3 regions of the Bacillus sp. D48C genome follow, and region 2 is predicted to be linked to each of the others. Evidence: riboswitches for the same ligand, from Rfam matches in the RefSeq annotation. Region 2 holds a riboswitch; each other region holds the start of a gene.
What was found. A riboswitch is a leader RNA that binds a small molecule or an ion and turns the genes downstream of it on or off. The one in region 2 is predicted to bind thiamine pyrophosphate.

Region 1: linked by a shared signal. The riboswitch ahead of tenA (thiaminase II) and the one ahead of thiT (energy-coupled thiamine transporter ThiT) in region 2 are both predicted to bind thiamine pyrophosphate.
Region 3: linked by a shared signal. The riboswitch ahead of tenA (thiaminase II) and the one ahead of thiT (energy-coupled thiamine transporter ThiT) in region 2 are both predicted to bind thiamine pyrophosphate.

What each region holds. Positions count from the first base shown of each region.
Region 1 covers NZ_JBKFAQ010000004.1:411,672-415,990, forward strand. The annotation lists gene ACLBXA_RS14025 (ABC transporter substrate-binding protein) at 1-444, opposite strand, end outside; gene ACLBXA_RS14030 (ABC transporter permease) at 441-1,193, opposite strand; gene ACLBXA_RS14035 (ABC transporter ATP-binding protein) at 1,193-1,942, opposite strand; gene tenA (thiaminase II) at 1,911-2,606, opposite strand; TPP riboswitch at 2,689-2,791, opposite strand; TPP riboswitch at 2,852-2,963, opposite strand; gene ACLBXA_RS14045 (SH3 domain-containing protein) at 3,233-4,319, shown strand, end outside.
Region 2 covers NZ_JBKFAQ010000001.1:70,689-75,007, forward strand. The annotation lists gene ACLBXA_RS00425 (response regulator transcription factor) at 1-309, shown strand, start outside; gene ACLBXA_RS00430 (sensor histidine kinase) at 306-2,156, shown strand; gene thiT (energy-coupled thiamine transporter ThiT) at 2,365-3,036, opposite strand; TPP riboswitch at 3,122-3,223, opposite strand; gene ACLBXA_RS00440 (FeoA family protein) at 3,418-3,645, shown strand; gene feoB (ferrous iron transport protein B) at 3,642-4,319, shown strand, end outside.
Region 3 covers NZ_JBKFAQ010000007.1:235,906-240,224, reverse strand. The annotation lists gene ACLBXA_RS18675 (heterocycloanthracin/sonorensin family bacteriocin) at 1-127, opposite strand, end outside; gene ACLBXA_RS18670 (DUF3937 domain-containing protein) at 575-838, opposite strand; gene tenA (thiaminase II) at 1,236-1,925, opposite strand; TPP riboswitch at 2,053-2,158, opposite strand; gene ACLBXA_RS18660 (D-alanine--D-alanine ligase) at 2,232-3,146, opposite strand; gene pdxR (MocR-like pyridoxine biosynthesis transcription factor PdxR) at 3,151-4,319, opposite strand, start outside.

The sequences.
Region 1 (4,319 bases), on a different contig from region 2:
ACTTAAAGGTGTTCCAGAATATCCAACTGTTTTCCCCTCTAAATCTTTTGGCGATTGAATGCCTGCTGACTTCAGTGATACAACATGATTTAATGGGGAACGTACGACAGCTCCAATTGATTTCACTGGAATTTGTTCGTTTGCTTTTGCCATAACAACATCTGGTTGATAATATAAGCCAACCGTTACTTTTCCTGCAGCTGCTAAAGTTAATGGATCAGTCGGATTAGAAGGGAATTTAATATTCACCTTTACTCCTTCTTCTTTAAAATAGCCTTTTTCAATTGCTGCATAAATAAAGCTATGTACCGCATTTGGGTACCAATCAAGCATGACCGTTATTTCTTTTTCTTTTTTACTCTTATCTGATGCTGAATTACTAGAACATCCAGCAATCATTGCAACTAATAATGTAAACACAAAGATGCGTTTTAATAATTTCATGAATGCTTCCTCCAACTAATGAATTTCTTTTCTAATATCGAAATAAGGATGACGAAGAAAATAGCTAGTAATGATAACAATACAATGGGTGCAAATACACCTGCTCCGTCTAACTGCGTCATCATTCTTTTACTGAAATATCCTAACCCAGCTTGCGCACCGAGCCATTCGCCAATTGCTGCTCCGATAACACTAAGCGGAACTGCGATTTTTAAAGCTGAGAAAAAATAAGGAAGAGCAGACGGCAATTTTAATTTAAGAAAAACATCTTTTTTCGTTGCCCCGTATGTAACTAAAAGCTCTTCCCATTCTTTTTTCGTACTGCGTAGTCCATCATACGTATTGACCGCAATCGGGAAAAACGTAATTAAAACCGTAACAACGACTTTACTCCAAATCGTATATCCAAACCATAAAACGAAGAGCGGAGCAAGCGCTGTAATAGGAATCGTTTGTGAAGCGACTAATAATGGATAAAATGCTCTCTCCATCCAATTACTCGCGTTCATTAACATCGCTAGCCCTACCCCAAGTACGATAGAAATTGCCACACCTATTAAAACGACATATAATGTTGCCGGCAAATGAACCGTAAATAATATATCTTTTAGTTTCCATATCTTCATTACAATCGCAGACGGTGACGGTAAAATGTACATTTCATCTACGATCCTTGCGCCTACTTCCCAAAAGGCAAGTAAAATACTAGAAAGTGTAAGGGCAGGTAATAGCTCCTTCAACCGGTTCATCATACGAGTACCTGCCTTTGTAACATACTAAGAAGCTCATCTTTAAGCGCTAACACTTCAGGTTTATATAAATCTTTTCTTGTTCGATTACAATCAAGCGGTACAACCCTCTCGGTTAAAGTAGTTATCGGTTGCTGCTCTACTACTAAAATTCGATTAGAAAGAAACAACGCTTCTTCCACATCATGAGTGATAAATAAAATTGTTTTTTCCCACTCTTTCCATTGTTCAAACAGCCATTCTTGCAAAGATGCCTTCGTTAAAGCGTCCAACGCGCTAAACGGTTCATCTAACAACAATACCTCCCCACCTGTTAATAAAGTCCGAATAAAAGATACGCGTTGTCTCATACCACCAGATAAATCTTTCGGATATTTTGTCTCATACCCTTGTAAGCCAAATTTATGTAGCAGTTCCTTGGCCTTTATTTGTGCTTCTTTCTTCTGTACACCTTGACACTCTAGCGGCAGAGCAGCATTCTCAATAATCGTTCGCCACGGCAGGAGCATATCTTTTTGGGGCATATACCCTACAGGATGGCTCTTCGTTTCTGTCAGCTCTATCTGCCCAGTACTTACTTCTTCTAAACCTGTAATAAGGCGAAATAGAGTACTTTTCCCGCATCCACTCGGTCCGATAATACTTACAAACTCTTTATCTTGTATAGAAGCATTTAATTCATTGATGATTGGTTTCTCATCATAATGAAAAGAAACATTATGAAACTGTAGTATGTTCTTGCTCCTCAAATCCCCACATCTCCTTACGATAGGACATATCCCAGAATAAATATTCAAATCGACTGGAATATAGGAAAATCTCCTCTAATTGATCTAGCTCTTTTTCAGACTTTCCAACTGCCATTTCATTTAATAAATCGATTAACCAAATACAAAGGTTACCGTATTCTTCAGAACTATATCCTTGAATCCACTCACCAAAGAACTCATGATCTCTTGCTCCAGAAATATCATTTAAACGCTTTCCAATTTCCCAGTAGCTCCACATACATGGAAGAAGTGCTGCTATTAATTCCGCAAGTGTGCCATTTTGAGATACAGACATCATGTAATTTGTATAAGCCAAATTTTTAGCAGATGGCTTTGCAGACTCTATCTCCTCTATAGAAATTCCCAGTCTTTTTGCATATTGTTTATGGATTGTCATTTCTCCATTTAATATGCCATCAATTTGTTCAGCAAATTTCCCCATTACTTGTGGATTTGTTGCTTTTACAACACCAATCGCATATAGCTTTGCATAATCTAACAAATATAAATAATCTTGAATAATGTAATACTGAAACTTATCTTTTTCTAACGTGCCATCCCCCATACCTACTACAAACGGATGATTATGACTCATCTCCCAAACTGGTTGTACAGTTTCTAATAATCTATCGCAAAATTTCATTTCGCTATCCCCTTCCGGTATGTGTATTTAAATAAAAAACCACTTCTAAATAAGAAGTGGTTACAGCAAATAAAATTATAATTTATTCGTTGCTCCACTTCCCTTCGCTAGTATTACCTAGATCAGGTCTGTAAGGGTTAAGGATTATTCCTCTCTCAGCACAACAAGCACCCCTAGTGGTTTCAATATGAAATTTTTAAACAAAAAAGCCCCGTTTCTATACGCAAAGAAACGGGGACTTATTATTAGTGTCCGAATTGCTTCCCTACGCTAGCATAATCTAGATCAGGTAATGAAAAGGATCAAAGGCTTACGGCCTACTCTCAGCTGGCAACACCAGCTCTCCTAGCAAACTATGAAATTATCACTGTCAGTATAACATCGTAATAAGACATCATCAACTGTTTTAATTTTCTCAATTGTCAACAAAATAACAAAACTATATAATACTTATATTCTATCTTAGAAATTATTATCCTAATTAATTGGATAATAAGGAATCATTATCCTCAAAAAATTTATTTTTATATTGATTTCATATTACATTTATGTGAATACACCCACTATATTATATCTTTATACTATAATAAAATTACAACTATACAACTAGAGGAGGTCTCTATTATATGAATATGAAAGCTACTGCTTTAACAGCAACTACTGTAGCGATTGCTTCTTTACTTCCTTCTATGGGTGAAACAAATGTACAAAAAGCAAACGCTGAACAATTATCTAATATTAAAACTGGGTATGTCAAAGTCGATCAAGTAGCATTACATACAGAAGATAGCGTAAAAAGCACATCAATTGATACAATTCGCTTTAATACAAAAGTGAACATCCTTGAAATAACTAATGGTTGGTATAAAGTATCTGTTCATAATAAAGTAGGTTATGTACAAAAAGATGCTATTTTACTAAAAAACAAACTTCGATCTAATGATCAATACATCGTCAATGCTAATGCATTGAACGTTCGCTCCGAACCTAATTTAGAATCTTCCATTTTAGATGTATTACCAAATGGCAAGTTCATTACCGTTCAAGAAGATCAAGGCGAATGGTATAAAATATCACATAATGGCCAAACAGGTTACGTACAAAAAGCATTCATCTCTAATGGTTCACAGCCCTTAGTAAAAGGAATCACCGTTCAAAATAATACAAAATATACTGTTGCAACACCTAATCTGAATGTACGTAGCAACACTAGTACAAGTAGCGCTCTACTCGGTTCATTACAAAAAGGTACACAAGTACAAGTAGTAGAAACTGCAGGAACTTGGTATAAAATTCGTTTTGGCACAGGATACGGATATGTAGCAAAACACTATGTAGTACAAAATCAACCACAAGCCAAAACAGATCAGCCTTCATCTATTCCAGCTGCTTTCAAATTCCCTGCTCAAGGAAGAATTAGCTCAACCTTTGATATACGCTGGGAACAAATGCATTATGGTATAGATATTGCAGCTCCAGGGAACGTCTCTATCCAAGCTGCTGCTGCAGGTAAAGTTGTGAAATCTTATTATTCAGCTAGCTATGGCAATGTTGTTTTCATTGCGCATCAAATCAATGGGAAATTATATACAACTGTTTATGCTCATATGAAGGATCGCACTGTACAAGCTGGTGATCAAGTACAAACTGGACAATTAGTAGGTCATATGGGAAACACAGGTCATTCATACGGGCAACATCTTCATTTTGAAT
Region 2 (4,319 bases):
GAGAATGAAGATGATACGTTATCGATTCATGGCATCCAAGTTCATTTTCCGTCACGTACTGTTACTGTTGATGAGGCAGATGTTAGTTTAACGCATACGGAGTTTGAAATATTAGTGTATTTCATGAAAAACCAAGGAATTGTACTAACAAGGGAACAATTAATTTCAAGAATTTGGGGATATGAATTTGCTGGTGATGATCGAACGGTTAATAGTCATATTCGTAATTTAAGAAATAAATTAGGAGAGAAGGCAAAGTACATTACAACTGTAGTACGAACAGGTTATAAATTTGAGGGAAATGTATGAAGAAAGGAATTGTACTAAAATTATTTACTCTTACAACAGCATTATGTATGTTGATTTTAGCGACGATATTTATTGGACAAACGATATTTTTTAAACAATATTATGCGAATCGAAAAGTGGAAGATATTAAAGTGAATTTAAATTCCTTTGAGAAGAATTATCTAAACTACACAGGAAATGCAGAAGGAATTCAGAAACTTGAGCAAGACTTTTTTAGGGAAAATAATACGTGGATTACGACACTAGATCAGAATGGGAATTTAAAACATGTGGATGATTTTTATTTTGAGGTAACGATAGATCGTAGGCAACAAAAGAGCTTTGGACAACAACTATTCAAGATACCCTTATACAATCTCGTCAATATAGAGGAGATTGATAATAAATCATTAGAGCAGTTTTTAGGACAAGAGATTTATTTTTCTGGAGTGAGAAAAGAAGATAGTTTTATTCCATTCTCTTTTTCTTTATCTAAGCAGAATTTAAGTGGATCTAATAAACCGTTAGAAAAAGCATTTCAGGAGAAAATAAAATTAGATGAGGAGAAAAAGAGAGCGGCTGGGGAGCAACTTGCTAAGGAAAAGAAACCAGCCGTACAGGAAGAAGCTGCTCAGGAATTAGGCGTTTACATAGGAGGACGTGTTACAAAAGTACAGTTACCAGATGTAAACGGTCCTGTGAATCCAATTTATAAAAATAGCATATTTTTAGATAATATTAAGGGTTTTCAAACCGATTTATTATTAAAAGAAAGCAATAAAATACGATATACAACACAAACAATAGATTATGAAAAGAATGATATAAAATATAAATTATTAATTAAGCCAATAAAAGAAAAAGACGGATCAGTAGCATATATATATGCAATGGCTTCTTTACAGCCTGTAGATGAAGCTGTACAAATGGTGCAAGATTATTACATATACATCATTGCATTTGTAGTCGTTCTTATTTTTTTAGCTTCGTTTTATTATTCAAAGCAAATTGCCAAACCGTTATTAAAAATAAATGATACGACGAAGAAAATAGCGCATTTAGATTTTACAGAAAAAATACCGATTACTTCAAAAGATGAAATTGGTGATTTATCGAAAAATATTAATATACTTTCTAACAAATTAAATTCTCATATCGGACAGCTTGAACAAGATATTGAAAAGGAAAGAAAGTTAGAAAATACACGGAAAGAATTCATTTCTGGTGTTTCGCATGAATTGAAAACACCGCTGAGTATTATGAAAAGTTGTATTTCCATTTTAAAAGACGGGGTAGCTGAGCATAAAAAAGAGTATTATTTTCAGGCGATGGAGAGAGAAGTAGACAAAATGGATACTTTAATTTTGGATATGCTTGAGTTAGCTAAATTTGAATCTGGTACATATAAAATGAAAAAGTCTTCGTTTTATATTGATACAGTAATTGAAGATATATGTGAACATCTATCTGTGGAAATAGAGAAAAAAGAACTTCATGTCCATAAAAATATACGTTCATTTGAAGTGATTGCAAATCAAGGCCGAATTGAACAAGTCATTGTGAACTTCATTACGAATGCAATACGTTATACACCAAATAAAGAGGATATTATTATTTCGACAATAGATGATAAAGATCGTATAAAAGTGTGCATTGAAAATAAAGGTACTCACATTGAAGAAGAACAATTAGATAAAATTTGGGATCGCTTTTATCGCGTGGATGCAGCTCGGCAGCGTTCACAAGGTGGGACGGGACTTGGGCTTGCTATTTCTAAAAATATTTTAGAATTACACGATGCTGAATATGGAGTAAAGAATACAGGAGACGGTGTATTATTTTACTTTTACTTACCGAAAAAAGCGTAGATAATGCATGCTACGCTTTTTTTAATTTATTTTCATACTATCTTTACCTAATCTTTATTTTTAAACGATATAATCTGGTTAGAAAACGAGGTTATGTAAGGAGTCGATGAACCGTGCATAGCAATTGGCTAAGTATAATGGTATTTATTTTCTTTTGTGCATTTATTGTATTTTTAATTGATATTACGATATGAAAAAAGAGCGCTCATTAAGCGCCCTTTTTTTGTGTATTCATTTGATAAGCACTGATGCTTTTGAATAAACGTGGTGAAGTGATAAATAAAAATATAAGTAAAACGGTACATAGAATATAGGAACCAATCATTGTACTACCGTTAAATATTAAAGAATATAGAACTGCTGATTGTCCTTTTGGTGCATATTGTCCCCAGAAAATGATACCAGCGATAAAGTGACAGAAGTAACGAGCTAGACTACCGATAAAAGTAGCGACGATAATATATCCAATTACTTTCTTCCCTTGGTTTGGTTTTGATGAAGGTTTGTCTTTACGGCTACCTAAGTTTGATTGTTCTTCGTTATTTTCATTGGATGTTAAAAGCGCCTTTTGAATTGGACGATAGAATAAACCAGCAAACCCAATGAATGCGAAAGCAATGAAGTATTCAATTAATACTTGAATTGGTGTTACGATAATGGCATCGCCTACAACAATTTGTAATAATCCCCAAATTAAGCCTCCTAAGAAAGCCATTTTGAAACCCCAGCGATAAGCGATAATAAAAATAGGAATCATTGCAAAAGATATAGAACCGCCTGTAGCTGATATTTTTATTGAAAGTGGTAAAATGTCGATGACCATGGCGAAGGCTGCAAGAATAGCAGATTCAATCATCGCTTGTAAATTGGTGTTACGCATGTTGTCTCCCCCTAAATCCAAGTTGTACAAAAAAGAATAGATATCATAGGAGGATACGAAATACGTAAATGAAAAGAGGTATGTATTTCGGACGTTTGCACAATCCCTGCGTTAGCATTAACTAACAGGTTCGAAGGGTCGGAACGAAGTGTTCCCTCTCAGCGGCATGGCTCCCCCAGTGATAACGAGATTCTTTATTTGTTATTGTTTATTGTAAGCGAAATGGATGGGAATGGCAAACGAATCTGTTATGACAATTATTGAAATAGAATTGTAGCGAAATGTTAATAAATATGAAGCAAAAGGGTATAGTACAAGAGAAATAGAGTGTGCTATAATTCTTCTGAAAATAATTATCATTCTCTTCGGAGGGGGAAGGTTATGAGCTTAGTAGATATTAAAATCGGTGAGAAAGTGCTAGTGAAAAGTGTTCAGTCTTTAGATTATTTACTAAAGAGAAGATTGGCTGCTTTCGGTCTTTCTGAAGGAAGCGAACTTCGTATGAAGCAAAAGGCGATGTTCAAAGGTCCTTGTACATTGGAGTGTCGTGGACAGTTAATTAGTATTCGTCATTGTGACGCGAAAATGATAAAGGTGGAATTAGCGTGAATAAGGTTGCTTTGCTAGGGAATCCAAATACAGGAAAGACATCATTATTTAATGCACTTACTGGTTCTTATGAATACGTAGGAAACTGGAGCGGTGTAACAGTAGAAAAAAAGGTTGGTAAATTAAAAGATAGACAAGGAACATTAATTGATTTACCAGGTGTTTATGATTTAAATCCAGTTTCACGTGATGAAGGTGTTGTAACAAACTTTCTATTAACAGAAGAATTTCAGCATATGTTAAATATTGTGGATTCTTCGCAGTTTGAACGAAATATGCATTTAACGTTGCAGTTGCTCGAATTTGGCAAGCCAGTTTCAATTGGTCTAAATATGGTTGATGTGGCGAAGCAAAGAGGAATTGTGATCGATGTAAAACGTTTATCCGAATTATTAGGCGTAACAGTCGTTCCTGTCGTTGCAAGAAGTGGAAAAGGTTGTGAAGAACTACTTGCGACCCTTAAAGAAAATGACAAAAACGAGAAAAAACCATTCATTATTTCATATGGTGTACAAATGGATGAAGGAATTGAAGAGGTAATTTCTCTTTTAGAGAAAGCGAATTACGAGCATCCGAGATGGTTAGCACTTCAATTTTTAAGCAATAACGAAGTAGTAGAAAAAGAAATAAAAGCATTACCAATTTATAAGGAACTTGTAGCCATTCGATCTCGC
Region 3 (4,319 bases), on a different contig from region 2:
GACGAGCAGCATCTTCAATATAGTAATATGGATATTGATTTTGCTGGTCCCAATAGACAATATTTCCAGATCGGTAATCATTAAGGCTTAACGCTTGTATTTCTTGTTGAAACTGATTCATTTTCATAACCTCCGTTTATAAAATACAACCTCATTGATGCTTCCCTATATTTCTGTTCGTTACATCTAAGTAGAAATAGCGCTATAAACTAAGTTCAATACGTACACCAACAAAGTATGACTTATCACTAGATGATGCACCTTGTTCATATACCTATTTTTACTATGGGCTCATTTTTATAAATAGAAATTATAAAATATAAATTCTAGCGTCATATCTTCATACTTACTAAGCTCAATTAATTTCTCAATAATCACGCGGACAAATCCTATATATTTCCATATATCACTTAGATTTTCTTGTACTGTAAATGCCTTTGCTATAACACCTCTAAGTAACCGGTTTCTATGACGGTTAAGAAATTCCTATAAAGAAAAAAGCCCTAATTAGGGCTTTTTATTCTATTTCTCCAGCAAAGCTCTCTATGAAATTTCTAATTGAAAAAAGACACACTTAGATTGATGCGTCTTTTTGTGATGCCTCTTTTGTGAAATCATATAATGCAATTGCGCCTAAAAGAACAAGTATACCTTGAGGAACATCTAGTAAAATAGTTTTCCAAATTTCTGGAATTACCCATTTAATATCTGCTGCTGTTTCAAGATATGTTTGGAAATAGCTGATTGTAAAATTAATTATCCCTAAAAATACAAACAACGATAAACCAAATCGAATTAATTTCTTATTTGTAAACATATAACACCTCTCAAAATTCATTGGATATTCCTGCTTTTGCTTCTTTATATTTATATATCTCTATATTTTATTTTAACACACAAAGAACTCAAAAAAATACAATATGCAAATTTGCATATTGTATGAACAGCACTTCATGTTAACTTAGAAATTCCTGCAAAGAAAACACAACTCCGTTACAGCTAACAGCTCGGGTTTCTTTTCTTATTTAACTTCATACCACCAACATTTACGTTCTTTAATTGTAAAATAAATGTGACAGAAGTTTATCCAGTTAATGCGTAGACAATTAAATGAGCTAAATTATCGATATTCTATTTCACCATATCCGTAGCACTAATGACTTTACGCAAATTTGACAAGAAAAAATATAGAGATAGGTATGATCCATACCTATCTCTAACATTACTTCTATTCTTTATCCAATTACGTCTTTTACGTCTGTATCCACTGGCCACTTTTCTAATGTATAAGCCATTTCCCAAAATGAATATTCATATTGACTGCTAATAATAAAATGCTGTTTCATACGCTTGCGGTCTGCCTCTGTTACTTTTTCAGCAATAGTATCTAACCGTGTAATTTGTTCTTCAACTAGCGTACGGAACCAATCAGATCCATAAGCAGAAATCCATTCGTTATAAATTGGCTCTTCCGGCTGACATTCTTTTAAACGTTCCCCAATTTCGTAATACAACCAATAGCAAGGTAAAATTGCTGCAATGATATCTCCTAAATGCCCTTCATACGCAGCACGATACATATGTGAAGTATACGCATATGCAGTTGGCGCAGGAATAAAATTATCTTTTTCTTCTTTTGTTATCCCTAGCTTTTTAGCAAAATTCTCATGTAAAGATAACTCGGCCTCATATGTATTTTGAGCATGATGTGCCATACGAGCTGTCGTCTCTAATTCAAGAGCTTTTGCAGCTCCTAAAGTTTGTACTCTAGCAAAATGACTCAAATAATATGAATCTTGAAGCACATAATAGCGAAAACTAGCTAAATCTAACGTTCCTTCACCAAGTTTTTTTACAAAAGGATGGTTAAAACTCGCTTCCCAAATTGAATCTACTTCTTTACGTAATGATTGTGAAAAAGTCATTTAAATCCCTCCAATAATGTATAAAATATAAGTATTTATCCACAATTATTAAAGCTGTAAAATAAAAAAACTTTCTTTACAGGCGTAAAGAAAGTGAAATTGACAGTATTTATTTACTCATTAAATAGCAACGTCTTTCCCACTTCCCTACGCTGGCATTAACCAGATCAGGTACTAAGAGTCTCAAAATCACATTTGATCTCAGCCTATAAAAGGCCCCCCTAGTGGATAAATATTTTGTTTTTATAATGTATTCATCATAGCATACTTCGTGAAACTGTCAAAAGAATTAGTTATATAATCCCCTTAAAACCCTTCTTCTTTTCTAACTTTTAATGATGTTTCAATAATCATATCTAATAGTTTGCTATAACTAATTCCCGCTGCTTCTGCACTTTTTGGCAATAAACTTGATTGTGTCATCCCTGGTAATGTATTAATTTCCATTACATATGGAATTCCATCCTTCACCATCATATCAACTCTTGCATAAACACTACATTTTAATGCTTTATAACAAGCCAGTGACGCTTTATTTACACGTTCATTAATTTCCGCTGGAAGTTCGATAACTTCCTCAACTGTACTAGTATCATCATATTTTGCATTGTAGTCAAAGAACTCGGCTGCATGTCGAATTGAAACTATAGGTAACTGTTTTCCATCCAGAATGGAACATGTAATTTCATCACCTTTTATATACTTCTCAATTACTACTTCAGAATCCCATTCAAATACAGTTTCTAGCATTGAGATCAATTCATTTTTATTGTAAACGATTTTCACCCCGACACTCGATCCGCCAGAGTTTGGTTTTACCACTAATGGAAATCCTAACTTATCTAACTCATCAAGCTTTAGATCCTCCATTTTTGTAAGTTCAATCCAATCTGGTGTTTCTACACCTTCATAACGTAAAATCTTTTTCGAAATATTCTTATCCATACATATACTACTAGATAACATATTACTTCCGCTATAAGGAATCCCTAAACTCTCCAGTGTTCCTTGAACTGTCCCATCTTCTCCATATTTCCCGTGTAATGCGAGCAACGCAAAGTCAATGTCTTTCGCTTTTTCAATTAAATCCATTTTTTCATTTAATGTAATTGGGACTATTTCATACTTATTTTTATCTAAATGAGCAATCATTTCATTCCCTGTCATAATTGAAACTTGTTTTTCAGACGATACCCCGCCCATAATAACACCGATTTTCATTTTCTCAACTCCAAATTTCATTTTTTAATGTATCACCAATTATTTTAATTCCCCGAACTATTTCTTCTTCTTTCAAGCGCGAAAACCCTAATCGGAAAGTGTTCGCCCCTTCTCCATCAGAGTAAAAAACATCTCCAGGTGAAAACGTAACGCCTTTCTCATAACACTTTTGTAAAAGTGTGCGGGCATTCATATGCTCTTCTAGCTCTATAAATAAATGAAGTCCACCATCTCCAGTCATTCTTTTGAAAGGAATGAACTGATTACACGCGCCGACAGCTAACTCATATTTTTTCTTATAAACCGATCTTGCCTTTTTTAAATATTTCTCAAAATACCCCTCATGTAAATATTGAAATAGAACCGCTTGATCTAACGTAGATGTGTGGATTGTTCTTGCTCTTTTTACGCTTTCTAAATAATGAATCAGCTCTTTATCTGCAATAATCCAACCTACACGTAAACCAGGGAAAAGTACCTTTGAAAAGCTACTAATATAAATCACATTATTGCCAGCTCCAGCAAAAGTTAATAAGGGAGCTAAATGTGAACCTGAATAACGTAATTCTTCATTAAATCCGTCCTCTATAATAGGAACCTTATATTTCGAGAATAACCTCATCAATTCCGTTCTTTTCTCTGAACTCGTAACAATACCGGTTGGATTATGATAAGAAGGAATTAAATAAGCAAAATCAAAATCTTTTTCACGTAAGCTTTTTTCAACTTCATTCGTATCAATACCATCCTCATTCATATCAATCCCATGAACTTCAAGTCCATGTAAACGGAACAGCTTTAGTGCAGCGTGGTGAGTTGGATTCTCACAAATGACACGACCGGATTTTTTTGATAAAGAAGAAAGTACAATATCCAATCCTTCTGTAAATCCATTTGTAATTAGAATATCTTTATTCGAAATGTCTACACCTTTCATTTCCATGTAATGAAGTAAATAATTCATTAACGGTTTATATCCCTTTGCATATCCGTAGTTCAATACGATGTCCCCTTCAATGGACATACGAGTAAGAAAAGCTCTTTTGAAGTTTTCAACATCAAATAGCTTCTCATCCGGGGCTATACTATTAAAAACAATCATTCCCTTTTCCCAACGAACACCATGTTTCATTAAATCTAATTCATCCGCTAATGCGGTCACTGTATTAAGTT